Persicimonas caeni: one gene and its partner. The protein of the gene in region 1 interacts with the protein of each later gene in a pairwise test. Links are inferred from orthologs where the notes say so. Each region holds a gene or a part of one and is shown in the gene's direction. Other genes may lie near its edges.

Evidence for each region.
Region 2: the proteins of FIV42_RS09065 (region 1) and priA interact in binary tests that used the Escherichia coli proteins (3 or more experiments, as listed by UniProt). The link is inferred for Persicimonas caeni from one-to-one orthologs.

What each region holds. Positions count from the first base shown.
Region 1 is NZ_CP041186.1:2,446,928-2,453,777, reverse strand. Bases 2,557-5,321 are described here. They hold FIV42_RS09065 (single-stranded DNA-binding protein), read left to right. Parts: upstream 2,557-3,595; coding sequence 3,596-4,048; downstream 4,049-5,321. Other genes in these bases: FIV42_RS09060 (IgGFc-binding protein), read right to left, coding at 4,360-5,321; FIV42_RS09070 (tetratricopeptide repeat protein), read right to left, coding at 2,557-3,085. In the rest of the region: FIV42_RS09075 (hypothetical protein), read right to left, coding at 1-168; more of FIV42_RS09070, read right to left, coding at 173-2,556; more of FIV42_RS09060, read right to left, coding at 5,322-6,390; FIV42_RS09055 (2-oxo acid dehydrogenase subunit E2), read right to left, coding at 6,392-6,850. UniProt on the Escherichia coli protein: Plays an important role in DNA replication, recombination and repair. Binds to ssDNA and to an array of partner proteins to recruit them to their sites of action during DNA metabolism. Acts as a sliding platform that migrates on DNA via reptation.
Region 2 is NZ_CP041186.1:1,008,309-1,015,429, forward strand. Bases 2,510-5,545 are described here. They hold priA (primosomal protein N'), read left to right. Parts: upstream 2,510-2,820; coding sequence 2,821-5,271; downstream 5,272-5,545. Other genes in these bases: FIV42_RS03810 (DNA topoisomerase IB), read right to left, coding at 2,510-2,641; FIV42_RS03820 (hypothetical protein), read right to left, coding at 5,371-5,545. Outside these bases: FIV42_RS03800 (hypothetical protein), read right to left, coding at 1-409; FIV42_RS03805 (M48 family metallopeptidase), read right to left, coding at 691-1,566; more of FIV42_RS03810, read right to left, coding at 1,571-2,509; more of FIV42_RS03820, read right to left, coding at 5,546-6,483; FIV42_RS03825 (M12 family metallopeptidase), read right to left, coding at 6,585-7,121.

The sequences.
Region 1 (6,850 bases):
CGACGCGCTCGGCTGCTTGGCCTCGGCTTTTTTCTGAGCCTTTTGGGCCGTCTTGGTGGCGTCAACGCCGGCGTCGACCCGAGCCTCGCCTTCAGACTTGTCGTCACAGGCGGAGAGTCCGATGAGCAGCAGCGCGCAGGTTGTCAGAAGTGTCTTCTTCGAAGTCATCTATTCAGTCACTGGCCAGTTGGAGTACGGCCGAGACGTCGAAGTGGTGTTCGGCCTCCAGTTTGAGGAGGTGCAAGTCCCGCTGCACCCTATCGGAAAAGCGACATGCTGCAAGGAAAAATTCCTCGTACCAGGCAGCGAGTTCGCGGTTGAGGTGGCCGCGGGTGTCCGGGAGCAGGCGTCGAAGCGCTGCGCGCCAGGCGGGGCCTTCTTGGCCGCTGTTGCGAATCTCTTCGAGCGCGCGCTGACCAGCCGCCTCGATCTGACCCGTCGCCCGGGCGCGAAGCTGCCCGTAGACGCGCTCTTCGAGCAAGAGCTTGAGCATGCGGGTCTCGTCGAAGAAGCCTTCGAGTCGTCGGTTCATCGCGCGGGCGTCTCCCAGCGGAAGCGACTGGATGATCGGGCCGACGCGCTGGGCGACCGCGCCTTCGAGCTCGTCGACGTCGGCCAGAATCGTCTGGCGTGAACGGTTGAGCACGTCGTCGAGCCGCTCGGAGAGCAGGTCGAGGATAAAGGTCTGGTCCTCTTCCGAGAGGACCTTGCGTGTGAGCCAGGTGCCGCGTGACTTGAGCGCCTCGCGAATCTCTCGCTCGATGCCGGTGAGCACGAAGTCGAAGCGATCTTCGAGGGCGCGCGCCTCCTTTTTGGCGTGCTTCTCGGGGCGTTCGTCGGCGAGTTCGTCGAGCCAGCCGCGCAGTGACGCGGCCTCGCCGCCGAGCTGGTCGTATTTGTCGACGAGCGCTCGTTGAAACTCGGTCATGTCGCCGACCAGATCGTGGAGTTGGCGTGCGATCTCGAGCGTCTTGATGCGCCCCGAGCGCTCGATGATGCGCGACTCCAAGAAGTCGCGAAACGCTTCGAAGCCAGTGTCAGCGAGTGCCTCGGCGTCGGCTTCGTCCTCGGGCGCCGTACGGTGGGCGAGCGCCTCCTTGGCGGTCATCGGAAAACAGCCGGCGATGCGCGCAGAAGCGTTCTCCTCGACATAGTCGACGAGCTCTTCGACCTGCGGGCCGCGCGAGTCGGCCGGTCCCAGCCGGTCGATCTTGTTGAGCAAGACGAGCAGACGCTCGCGTCCGTTGGGGACCTTTTCGATCTGTTCGAACTCGCTGTGGGAGAGCGCCTGGTTGGCGTCGAGGACCCACAGAATCGCCTCGGCCTCCTCGAGCGCGCGGCTGGCGGTCTCTTCGTGAGCGTCTTCGAGCGCGTTGAAGCCGGGCGTGTCCCAGAACTCGACCGAGCGAAGGTCGGGGTGCGGATAGACGTACTCGAGGTGGTCGATGTCGTCGGCGTCGGTCTTCATCTGGCGCTTGGCCTCCTCGAGGTTGACCTCGGTGACCTCGCCGTCTTTGCGCACCACCCGCGCCGACTTACGGGGTCCGTACTGGATAAAGCAGGTGTGCGCCGTGGTCGGCAACACGCCCATGGGGACGACCTCTTCGCCGATGAGCGCGTTCAGGAGCGTCGACTTACCGGCGTTGAACTCTCCGACGATGGCGACCGACAAAGGCGAGTTGAGCGTGGCCAGCATCTGCTGGACGCGCGCCGAGAAGTGGTCGATGCGCGGGTCGGAGGCGACGAAGTCGCGAAGCTGTCGCAACACCTCGACCACGTCGGTCGAGTCGTCGAGCCGCTCGGGCAACTCCCAGTCGAACGTGAGTTCACCCAGGGCACGACGAAGGTCGGCCTCGACCGCGTCGACGCGCCGCTCGCCGGCCGCACGCACGGCTTCCTCGAAGGCGACGACCGCTTCGGCGGGGTCGCCCGACTCGAGCGCGACCTGCCCGAGCAAGTGCAGCGCTTCGGGGGACGGCTTGTCCTGCTCCTGGAGCACCTCGTCGATCAGTCGGCGGGCGCCGGCCAAATCGCCCCCGGCGAGGTTGGCTTTGGCAAAGCCAACGAGCGCCTCTCGACGCATTGTCGGGTCGTCACCACCCATCTCGAGCACTCCCTGGAAGTGCTCGCGCGCCGTCTCCGCGTCGCCGCGCTCGAGCAAGATCCTCCCGGCGCCCAGATGCGCCTGCGGGCGCCGCGCGTCGAGATGCAGCGCGTTTCGATAGCATTCGAGGGCGCGCTGGCGGTTTTCGACCGCCTCGTTGACGCGCCCGAGCAGCGTATGGATCTCGGGGAGTTGCTCCTCGTCAGCCTCTTCGAGCGCACGCAGCGAGCACTCGTTGGCCCGGCGGTGGTCGCCCAGCGCCAGGCTCGTTCGCGCCACGCCGATCAGCGCGATCAGGTGGTTCGGTTCCCACTCGAGCGCTTTGTCGTAGGCCTCGCGTGCCTGGCCGTGGTGACCGCGCGCCTCCTCGATCTCGCCGCGCAAGATCAACGCCGGTTGACCCGCGCTGCGCGCGCCCGGCCGCTCGAGCACCTTGCGAGCCTCGTCGAGCTTCGAGCGCTGCAGGAGCGCCCGGGCGAGTAGCACGGTCGCCTCCGACTGGTCGGGGCGCGCCTTGACCGCCTTTTTGAGCTCCCGCACCGCCTTGTCAGCACGTCCCTGCGCCAGATACACGCGTCCCAGCCCGAAGAGCAGGTCGAACTCGAGTTCGGCCGCGTCGGACAGCTCGAGTCCTCTTCGGAAGTGCACCTGCGCCTCGTGCGCGTTGCCCAACTGCTCGGCCGACAGCCCCGCGTAGAGGTGGCTGACCGCCTCCTCGCGCTGCTCGACCGCCCGATCGAAGGCCGACAGGGCCTCGTCGAACTTCTCCTGATGGAAGTGGCACATCCCGATCATGTGGTGCGTGCGGTGGAAGTCGGGGTGCTCGGCGTGCGTTCTATAGAGGATGCGCAACGCCGCGTCGTAGTCCTCGCGCTGCATCGCCTGAGACGCCTTGTGCAGCGCGTGGGCGACGTCTTCGGGCAAGAAGACTTCGTCGAGGAAACCGCCGACGCGTTCGCTGAGTTTGTCTAGGAAGGACATAGGGTTATTAACGTTTGGGTTGTTGGGGACCCCCATCCGCCCTTCGCTTCGCTACGGGCACCTTCCCCACAGGGTAAGGGATTTCCTTGCGTGCCTGAACCACGTAGCTTTTCGCAGGGGCATCCCTTCCCCCGTGGGGAAGGTGCCGAGCGCGCTGTTTAGCGCGAGGCGGATGGGGGGCGCCACGACGCTACGCCTCAAAAAAACAGAACAGAGCACGCACAAAAAATCTTCACTGCATCCCTCCAGCATCATGTGCTAACAGGGATTTCCTGACAAAGCGCAAAAAACCACGCAACGAATTAGCACTTTTTGCCGATAACATATATGAGGGCATTGGTAGAGCCTTGTCGGCTCACGATCCTCCGGCAGTTCTGAAAATGATCGTATGACCACAGAACAGGTGTTCAGTGGTTGTTGCAAAATAGCTAAGGCACGTTACCATAAACGCGTCACATGGACTTCCACCTGCTCGGGGTGAGCCTGGGCAGGATAGATAAGGAGAAAACAATGAGCGTCAATAAAGCGATTATCATCGGAAACCTCGGCGCCGATCCCGAGGTCCGCTACACGCAGTCGGGCACCCCGGTGGCCAACCTGCGCATCGCCACCAACGAGCGTTGGACGGACAAGAGCGGTCAGTCCCAAGAGCGCACCGAATGGCACCGCGTGGTCGTCTTCGGCAACACCGCCGAGAACTGCGCCAAGTACTTGAGCAAGGGCCGTCAGGTCTACGTCGAAGGTCGGATCCAGACCAACGAGTGGCAAGACAACGACGGCAACAAGCGCTACACCACCGAGATCGTGGCCCAGAACGTCACCTTCCTGTCCGGCGGCAACGGCGGCGGAGGCGGCGGCTACTCGGGTGGCGGCGGCGGCGGAGGCGGCGGCTTCAACCAGAGCCGCCCGCAGGTCGAGAGTGATTTCGACCAGTCGTTCGATGACGACGACATTCCGTTCTAAGCAACCCCGAATGGTGAACAGAGTTCGCTAAATCGACATCTTCCTCCCCGCCCGCGCTTTTTGCGGACGGGGAGCGAACTGCGAACAGAGTTCGCTAAATCGACATCTTCCTCCCCGCCCGCGCTTTGTGCGGGTGGGGAGGACCGAGGAGGGGCGCCCTCCTCCGCGAGCGAAGCGAAGTGGAGGAGGATCCAGGAGGAGGAAAAAGAAACGGCAAAAGAGCCTCTCCCTCGGTCCCTCTCCTCGGTCCTCTCCTTCCCTCCGCTTTGCTACGGGCGGAGAGGAAGATGTTGGCTTAATGCGCGTTTTTCCTATTCGAGACGATCTTCGACCGTCTCCAAGTTCAACCCGCCCGGGTACGCATAGGAGACGTGGCAGTCATACCCGTAGCTGATCACGCCGAACGGCGCGTCCGCCTCCAGGCGGTGGAAGCCGTCCTCCACACGAATTTGAGCGATATCGAAGTTGCCGCGCTGGCCGACCGTGGTCCATTGGTCGTCGGGGACAGGCTCGCCGTCGAGGCGTACCTGCTGGCCGGCGGGGACGATGAGGTTGATGTAGTCCTCGTCGTAGGCCTCGGGCGTCAGCACGATATAGTCGGTGCGGAATTGATCGACGGGCACGGCCAGTGACATGGCCGGGTCGCCGATGCCGGTGGGGTTTTGGGCGTCGATGCCCTCGTCGCACTCGCGTGGGATGCCGGTCCAGTTGGAGCCGACCATGTATTGGGCGAGCATGACGGGCTTGTTGGAGACGAGCTGGAAGTTTTGGTAGCTGCCGTGCGCCTCGAATTGGCGCCACTCGCCGGCGTCGATGGTGCGGCCGTGGACGCCCGGGATCTCGGGGTCGGTCTGGATGATCGTGCCGTCCTCGGCGGCGATGACTCGCCACACGTCGGGCTCGGCGGTGATGCCGTCGGCGCGGGGGCTGAACTTGGCGCCGACGTAATTCTTACCCCACGACGACACCGGGAAGATGATCGACTCGATGTGGTCGCAGCGGTCGATGTCTTTGACCACGTTGGCGCACTGGTGGCCGCCGAAGACCGTGATCGGCATGTCGGCGTCGATGTGGGTGCCGGTCAGGTCGGGGCAGGGCGTGACCTGCTCGGGCGGGCCTTCGCGCGTGGCCAGGCAGCCGCTTTCGATCGCGGCGTCGAGCTCGGCGCCCGATGTCTCGAGGTTGATCGACTCGCCGGGAGCCAGGTCGAAGACGCGCGTCTCGCCAGGCTCGATCTGCTCGATGCCCGGGCCCTGGATGACCTGGGCCGACGGGGTCACGCGCACCCGGTTGGGGTTGCCGTGGGAGTTGACGATCGTCAAAAAGCCGCGAATGCGGGCGCGACCGCCGCGGTAATACCAGCTCAGTGCCCAGTACTCGCTTCCCACCGAGTTCGTCGGGATGAGCAGCGTGCCGTCGTTCGAGTAGACGTCGACGTTGTTGAGCGGGTTGAACTGGTAGGCGATGACCGGGACGCTGCTGGTCAGCCGGATCGCTTTGTCTTGGAGGCGGCGCGTGCCGGAGTGGTCGAAACCGGTCGGCACCGAGTAGATGCGCGCTTCGCCCGGCGGGATCACCAGGTCGTAGCGCGTGCCGTCGGGAGCGCTGATAAGCTGTCGGTCGGTAAAGCCCTCGCTGAGCGTGACGCGCGCTTCGCTCTCGGGGTTGGGGTTGGTGACCACGATCGCGTGCGGCTGGCTGAGCGCGTCGTCGTAGTTGTCGAGGTCGACCGACCAATACTCGCAGCCGATATAGCTCGAGACCTTTTTATTGAGCTCGCACAGCTCTTCGCAGGCGCCGTTGAAGCACTCGGTGCCAATGGGGCACGGCTCGCCGGGCACGAAGGCGCCCGCCTCGTTGCAGACCTCGAGCTGGCGGCGGTCGACGCAGCGGTTGGTGCCGGGGCTGCACTCGGGCGCTTCGCACGCGCCGTCGGTGCAGGGGGCGTCGCCCGGGCAAAGCGTCTCGACGATGGCGGTGCCGCTCGCGTTGCATACGCGCTGCAGACCTTCGTCGGTGCAGCTTTGAAACTCACCCGGGTTGCAGACTTTGTCGGTGCACTCGCCCGAGTCGGGGTGGCAGCGTTGGTCGGCGGGGCAGACCTCGTCGCGAAAGCCGCTGCCGTCGCTCTTGCACACCTGCCGCGAGGCGAGCGAAGTGCACTCGGCCTCGCCGGGCGTGCACGCGCCGGACGCATCGGTGGCGTCCGGCGTGGAGACGTCGGTAAGGGTGTTGTTCGTCTCGTTGGATTGGTTGCCCGTATTGTCCGAGCAGGCCGTATATCCGAGGCCAAACGCCAACAGCGCGACGACCAGAAGTTTGAAGAGACCTGCAGATCTCATTTTATTCGGCCGGGGCAGGTTTCGCTTCGCGATCTTCGGGCCGCGGCGACTGCGCGGGTTCGGTGTCCGGCGTCGCCCAGTGCTCCGGCTCGGGATAATATCGAGTCGGATACATCAACACGTCGCGGATGACGTCGACGATGCGCCCGATCTGGTAGCCGTCGTAGACGCGGTGGTCGAAGGTGCACGAGACCGTCAGCGCGTCGCGCGCTTCGACGTCGCCGTTCTCGGTGACGAACGGCGCCTTGTGCAACACGCCCGGGAGCGCCACCAACGGCACGCGGCTGGCGGGCACCAGCGGCGCGAAGCCCTGCTTGATGTTGAACTGGCCGACCGAGGTGACCATCGCGCTGCCGAAGGGGTCGCTGCGGATGCCCAGCTTGTCGAGGTCGAAGGGCACGTTGAACGTCAAGAAGTCGACGACCTTGAGCACGCCGCCCATCAACCAGGGCGGGACCAC
Region 2 (7,121 bases), 1.4 Mb from region 1 along the record:
AGTCGTCGTTCGTGTAGACGCACGTGCCGTCGTCGCAGGTGTTGACGGTGCAGGCGTTTCCGTCGTCGCAGTCGGTGTCTTCGGTGCACTCGGGCGGCGCGGCGTCGACTTCGGCGTCCTCACCGACGTCTTCAGACGTATCGACGGCGTCGGTCGCGTCCTCGCCGGTGTCTTCGGGAACCGCCGTGTCGGAGGTGTCGGAGGCGTCGGGCGTCTCGTCTGCGTCGGAAGTGTCGGCCTGCGAGGTGTCGGTCGGCCCGGTATCGGCCGGTCCGGTATCGACTTGCGAGGTGTCGGCCTGTCCAGTGTCGGCGGGAACCTGGTTATTGGCCCCGTCATCGTCGTCGGAACACGCGGCGAGGGTCGAGCTGACGAAGAGAACAACAAGAATTCGCGTGAGTGTCTTCACTGGCTTCCCACTCCTGACGGAAATTAAAAACGTCCTTGCCCGTCAGTATCATACCACAACCAAGTGCAGACACGGAACTTTTGTACTTTAAGACTCGCATTCCGGCTGTTGAATCGCCTGGAAAGGATGCACCCGTTCTTGGTGGTTGGTTCTTGGTTCTTGGTCGATGCTTCGACGTCCTTACCAAGAACCAAGAACCAAGAACGGCTGCAACTGTCACGGAGGCTCACCGGAGCAGGCGCTTCTCGTAAGTCACAGAAGTGGTGTGCTTGCACTTAGACTCACAGCGAAGATGTCATCTCCTGGTATCGTTGCCGGTGCACGTCGCGCTCGACCACCGCCTGGTCGAGCCTCTCGATGGCCTGGCGCGCGTTTTGGGCGCGCTCTTCGGGGTTCGGGTGCGACGACAGAATGGCCGGCGGCTGGGGCTGCTTGGCGAGACGCTCGAAGAAGGCGACGTAGCCGCTGGGCGAGTAGCCGGCGTCGACCACGAACTCCATGCCCACCTCGTCGGCCTCGCGCTCGTCGTCGCGGCTGTGCTTGAGCAAGTAGCCCTGGGCGAGCAGGTCGATGGCCATCTGCTCGAGCATGCCGGCCTCTTCGCCCAACGCCAGGCTGGTGAGCGTGGAGATGCCGTAGACCGCCACCATGCGCTCGGCGATGTGGCGCTGGGTGACGTGGGCGACCTCGTGGCCGAGCACGGCGATGAGTTCGGCCTCGGTCTCGGCGGATTGGAGCAAGCCGGTGGTCACGAAGATATGCCCGCCGGGGATGGCAAAGGCGTTGATCTCGGGGCTGCGGATGACGTGAAAGTCGTAGTCGATGCCCTCGGGGCGTCCCTCGGCCGCGGCGACCACCTTCTGGCCGAGCTGCGAAACATAGCGAGACACCGGAGAGCCGGTCACCGGCTGTGACTCGGCGAGCACCTGGCGAGCCATGCGGTCGCCGAGTTGCTCCTCTTGGCGGGGCGGCAGAACCACGTTGGTCGCCGTCTCCTTGACCGACTTGCCCGCCCGTTTGAGCGCCTCACCGGCCTTCTCGAGCGACTCGCGCCCCTGCTCGACGCGCTCCTGGTCCACCTCGTCACAGCCGACCAGCCCAAGCCCAACAAGCCCCGACGCTACCAATACGACCAAAACTGCACGCAATAACCGCATAACCTCAATCCCCTTCACCACGCTCGTTCTCCGCGAGCCACACAACAAACCGTTCGACCTGCGACAACCCTTCGTCGGCCACCGCGCCCTGTTGCGAGGCGGCCTCGAAGGCCTCCCAATGTGGCCAGAACCGCCCACCATCGTAGGCGTCGACCACATCGGGGTGTAAGTAGTAATCACGACATACCGTCTCTGTATTGCCCAGCGCCTGGGCCGTCTGGCGCACCGCTTCGCGCAGCATCTCGTCGCGCTCGTCGGCGTCTTCGGGCGGTCCGTACTCCAGCAAGAACTCGGTGAACCTGCGCGTCGCGCCCCACGTGCGGAAGTCCTTGGTCGAGCACTCCATGCCGCAAATCTCTTCGAGATAAGCGTTGACCTCGTCGGCGGTCACCCGGCGCGTCTTGCCGTCTTCGAGGTAGGTGAAGACGCGCTCGCCGGGCGTCTCGTGCAGCCGGCGCACCTGGCGCGACAGGCGCCGGTCGCGCACCACGATCTCGTGCTCGACCTCGGACTTTCCGACGAACTCGAAGCGCACGCTGGTGGTGTTGACCTCGACGTGCTCGGCAAAGAGCGTGGCCAGCCCGTGCGAGCCGTGCTCGCGCAGGTACTGCTCGTTGCCTATGCGCAGCAGCGTGCGATCGAGCAGCGTGATCACCACGGCCAGCGCCCGCTCGCGGCCCACCTCATTGGCGCGCATGGCCCGGTCGCACGCCTCGCGGATGGCCGGGAGCTTGCGCGCGAACTGGACCAGGTGGTCGAATTTGACCCGCCGGCGCACCTCCTCCCAGCGCGGGTGGTAGATATACTGCTTGCGCCCGGCGGCGTCTCGCCCTGTCGCCTGCACATGCGCGTCGGGGTTGGCGGCGATCCACACGTCGGTCCAATCGGGCGGGATCGTCAGCGCCTTGATGCGCGCCTTCTCGGCCTCGTCGTGCAGGTGGCTGCCGTCCTCGGTCATGTAGGTAAACCCGCGCCCCCACCGCTTGCGCTCGTAGCCGGGCGTGGTCTCGGTCACGTAGTGCAGCCCCGCCTCTTGGGCGCAGGCCGCGTACTCGGAGATGCGATCTTCTTGCACCGCTAAACCCCTCGAATCGGGAAGGAAAGCCGCTTGTCGACGGGCGGCCTTCGCGTTCGACGCCGCCCTCTTGAATTATGGACGCGACGGCGCAGAAATCCCGCCGCGGCGATTGCGTCCCGGGCGCGGGTCAACTAGTCTCGGGGGGCGCTCATCTCCCCCGATTTTCCCGCTGACACGTGTACGCCCAAGTCGCCGTAGACATCCCCCTATTCACCGCGCTGACCTACGCGATCCCGGACGAACTCGACGGTTTGATCGAGCCCGGCCACCTCGTGCAGGTGCCGTTTCGAAACCGCTCGAAGACCGGTCTGGTGGTCTCGGTCGACGAGACGCTCGAGGACGAGTCGATCGCCTCGAAGGTGCGCGACATCGTCGATCTGGTCGACACCGAGCCCCTGCTCGACGAGCGCGGCGTGCAGTTCTTGAAGTTCATCGCCGACTACTACCTCGCCCCTATCGGGCAGGTCGCGCGCCTGGCCCTGCCGTCGTTTGTGCGCCTCGAGGGCATGAAGCACTACCGGCTCGTCGACGGGGCGAGCTCGGCGACCGTCCACGACGACGACCTGAAGGCCGCGGCGGCCATCCTCGAGGAGAGCGACGAGCCGGTCGCGGTCAAAGACATCAAAGAGCGGATCAAGGGGATGACCTTCCGGCGACTGTCCGACCTGGAGACGGCCGGGTTCGTCGAGGTCTCCTACGAGGAGAAGGACGCGCGCGTCAAAGTGCGCACCGAGAAGTTCTATCAGGTGGTCGACCCGCCCGGCGAAGACGACCGCATCGGCAGCAAGCAGGCGCGCATCCTCGAGATGCTCGAGGGCGAAGAGAGCGTGTCGCTCACTGATATCCGCGAGTCAATTTCGAGCCCGTACAGCAGCCTGAGCGGCCTGGAGGAGCGTGGGTTCATTCGCGTCTGGGAGGAGGAGGTCTACCGCGACCCCTTCGAGCAGGAGCCGGTCAGAAAGCCCGAAGAGCACGTGCTGACCCTCGACCAGCAACAAGCCCTGCAGGCGATCGGCACGGCGCGACAGGCCAACTCGTTCCAAGGCTTCGTGCTCCACGGGGTCACCGGAAGCGGCAAGACCGAGGTGTACGTGCGCGCCATCCGCGCCGAGATCGAGCAGGGAAACCGCGCGCTGGTCCTGCTGCCCGAAATCGCGCTGACCCCGCAATTCGTGGCCGTCTTTCGCGGCCACTTTGGCGAGAAGATCGCCGTGTTGCACTCGGGGCTGACCCCGGCGGAGAAATTCGACCAGTGGCGGCGCATCAAGCGCGACGAGGTCGAGATCGTCATCGGCGCGCGCTCGGCACTGTTCGCCCCGCTGACCAACCTGGGCATCATCGTCGTCGACGAGGAGCACGACACGAGCTTCAAGCAGGGCGAGGGCCCGCGCTACCACGCCCGCGACATGGCGCTGGTGCGCGGCAAGCTCGAGAACGCGCGGGTGGTCCTGGGCAGCGCCACGCCGTCGCTGGAGTCGTACCACAACGCCAAGAGCGGCCGGCTCAAGTACCTGCCGATGCCCGACCGCGTGGCCGACCGGCCGATGCCCGAGGTCGACATCGTCGACCTGCGCGACAACGACGGTGCCCCGCCCGGCCCCTCCGACGTGCTCTCCTACCAGCTCGTCGGCGCCGTCCAGGACACGCTCGCCGAAGAGATGCAGGCGATCTTGTTCCTCAACCGGCGAGGCTTCTCGCCGTGCGTCATCTGCCACGCGTGCGGCCACGTCTTCGAGTGCGTCAACTGCGACGTCTCGCTGACCTACCACCGCCGCCAAGAGTCGCTTCGCTGCCACCACTGCGACTACTCGATTCGCATGCCCGAGTCGTGCCCGGAGTGTGGCGACCAGAAGATCAACCGGCGGGGCACCGGCACCGAGAAACTCGAGGGCCACCTCAACGAGCTCTTCCCGCGCGCCAATATCGCCCGGCTCGACCGCGACACCAGCGGCGGAAAGAACCTGCGACGCACCATCAAGGCGTTCCGCCACGGCGAGATCGACCTGCTGGTGGGCACCCAGATGGTCACCAAGGGCCACGACTTTCCCGGCGTGATCACCGTCGGGGTGATCATGGCCGATATGAGCCTGAACTTTCCCGACTTTCGCGCCGCCGAGCGCACCTTCCAGCTGCTCACGCAGGTGGCCGGACGCGCCGGGCGCGGCGAAGATCCGGGGCGGGTCTATATCCAGACGTACAACCCCGAGCACTACAGCCTGCAGGCCGCGCGCGAGCACGACTTCGCCTCGTTCTCCGAGCGCGAGCTCGCCCTTCGCCGCGAGCTCGCCTACCCGCCCTTCGGCCACCTCATCGCCATCAAGTTCGAGGCGGCCAGCGAGGGGCGCTGCATCCAGGCCGCCCGCGACTACGCCACCGCCGCCAGGCGCGTGCTGCGCCAAGACGAGAAGCTCGGCCAGAGCGTCTTTATGCTGGGCCCGGCCATGGCGCCCCTGAGCCGCCTCAAGGGCAAGTCGCGCTGGCAAATCCTGCTCAAGAGCCGCTCACGCGCCGACGTGCGCAAGCTGGCCATCGCCATGCTCAACGGCGTGGCCCACTTCGAGCCCAACAAGTCGCAGCACCGCGACGTGCGTATCGTGGTCGACGTCGACCCGGTCAATATGCTGTGAGAATCCCGACGATGTAGAACGCCAAAAGCCCCCGCCGGATGCGATATCCGGCGGGGGCTTTTTGGGGTCTAGCGGGTTGGTCTAGCGGAACACGTTGGCTTACATGCCGGCGTCTGCTTCGCTGGAACCGGCGTCGGCGTCACTGCCGCCGTCTGCGGGGATCTCGCAGGTCTCGCCGCCCGTCTCTGCGACGCACGTCGCCGACTCGGCGCTGTACGAGCAGCTCAGGCCGTCGGCACACTCGGCGCCGCCCTCACACGACTCGCCCTCGGCGCGCGGCTGTTCGCAGTTGCCGCTGCCCTCGGCGTCGCACCACAGCCCCGGCTTGCACTGCATCGACTGCTGACAAGCCTCGCCCGCGGCCAAGTGGGGCGCACAGGTGCCGTCCACGCAGGTCGAACCGGGCCCACACATCTCGCCGGCGCTGCACGAAGCGCCCGCCGCCGCGTAGCTGACCGATGCCACACAGGTCGACTCGATTCCACACACCAGCCCCTGCTGGCACAGGTTGTACTGGAAGTCGCAGGCTTCGCCTTCAGCGCGCGATTGCTCGGCCACACAGGTGCCTTCGTAGGTCTGCTGGTCGTACACGCACGCCAGGCCATCGGCACAGTCGAGTTCGTCACACGACTCGCCTTCCTGAGCCATCGTCGGCTGGGGCGCGCACTGACCGTAGCAGGCGTCGGTGGCGCTGTAGTCGCAATAGCCCGTCTGGCACGCCTCGTCAGTCAGGCACGGATCTCCTTCGGCCTGCTGGGCGATAAACATGGCTTCGCAGGCCCCGCCGGCCTCGACCGCCGACTGAACGTCGGTGATCGCCGGGCAACTCGAGGCGAACGAGCGAATCGAGTTCAGACACTCGGTGGCCTTGGCAGAGTCAAACTCGATGCGGCCGGCATCGATGGCCACGGCGGTGCTATCTTCACCAGCATCGGCCATGAACAAGTCAGCCAGGTTTGCTTGGCACTCCTGCTTGTCGGCGTAGCGCCCGAGGTAGGCGATGTAGAAGGGAGCCTGCTTTTCGGGGCAGTCGTAGATCGCCGTGCAGAGCAGGTCCACATACTCATCTTGAGCGGACTGGGTGAATTCGGCGTAGGTCTGCGTTTCTCCGCCACCACCTCCGCCACCGCCTCCGCCACCACCATCATCACCACAACCGGTGATCGCGAGGCTCAACGCACAACCAACTGCAAATGCATACTTCCAGTTCATCTCAAATCTCCTTTCATTGTCGAAACAGCAACTCCAAGGGGTAACAGGATGCCCGGGGGATAACAAATTTTTGGGCAGCTCGAGGCGCTCGATGGATCGACTCAGAGCAAGTCGAGCGCGCGCGCCAGAAAGGACGCCATCTGGTCACGGGTCACGGGTGAATCGCCACAGTAACGGCCACCACCACACCCGAGCGTCACCCCCGCCTGGGCGATGTTGTTGGCGTTTTGCTCCCAGAACTCACCGTCGTCGTCGGAGAAATAGTCTCGGCTCGACTCGGGAAAGCCGAACGCGCGGTCCAAAAACGCCGCCATCTGGCCGCGCGTGATGGGATCGTTGCCGCAAAAGCCGTCGTTGCCGCATCCGTGGGAGATGCCGGCTTCGGCGAGGCGGTTTGCGTCGGCTTCGAACCAGGCGCCATCGTCGTCAGAGAAGTAGTCTCGGCCGGCAGCCGGAAGGGAGAGCGCGCGGCTCAAGAAGACCGCCATTTGGCCGCGCGTGACCTCCGCGCTGGGGCAGTACAGCGGGCGAAGCCCTCCCTCGCACCCCTGGGTGATGCCCTCGCGGTAGATGGCCTCGATCGCCGGTTCGTGGGGATTGCCGTCGTCGTCGGCGAACGTGCCGTCGAAGCTTCCGTA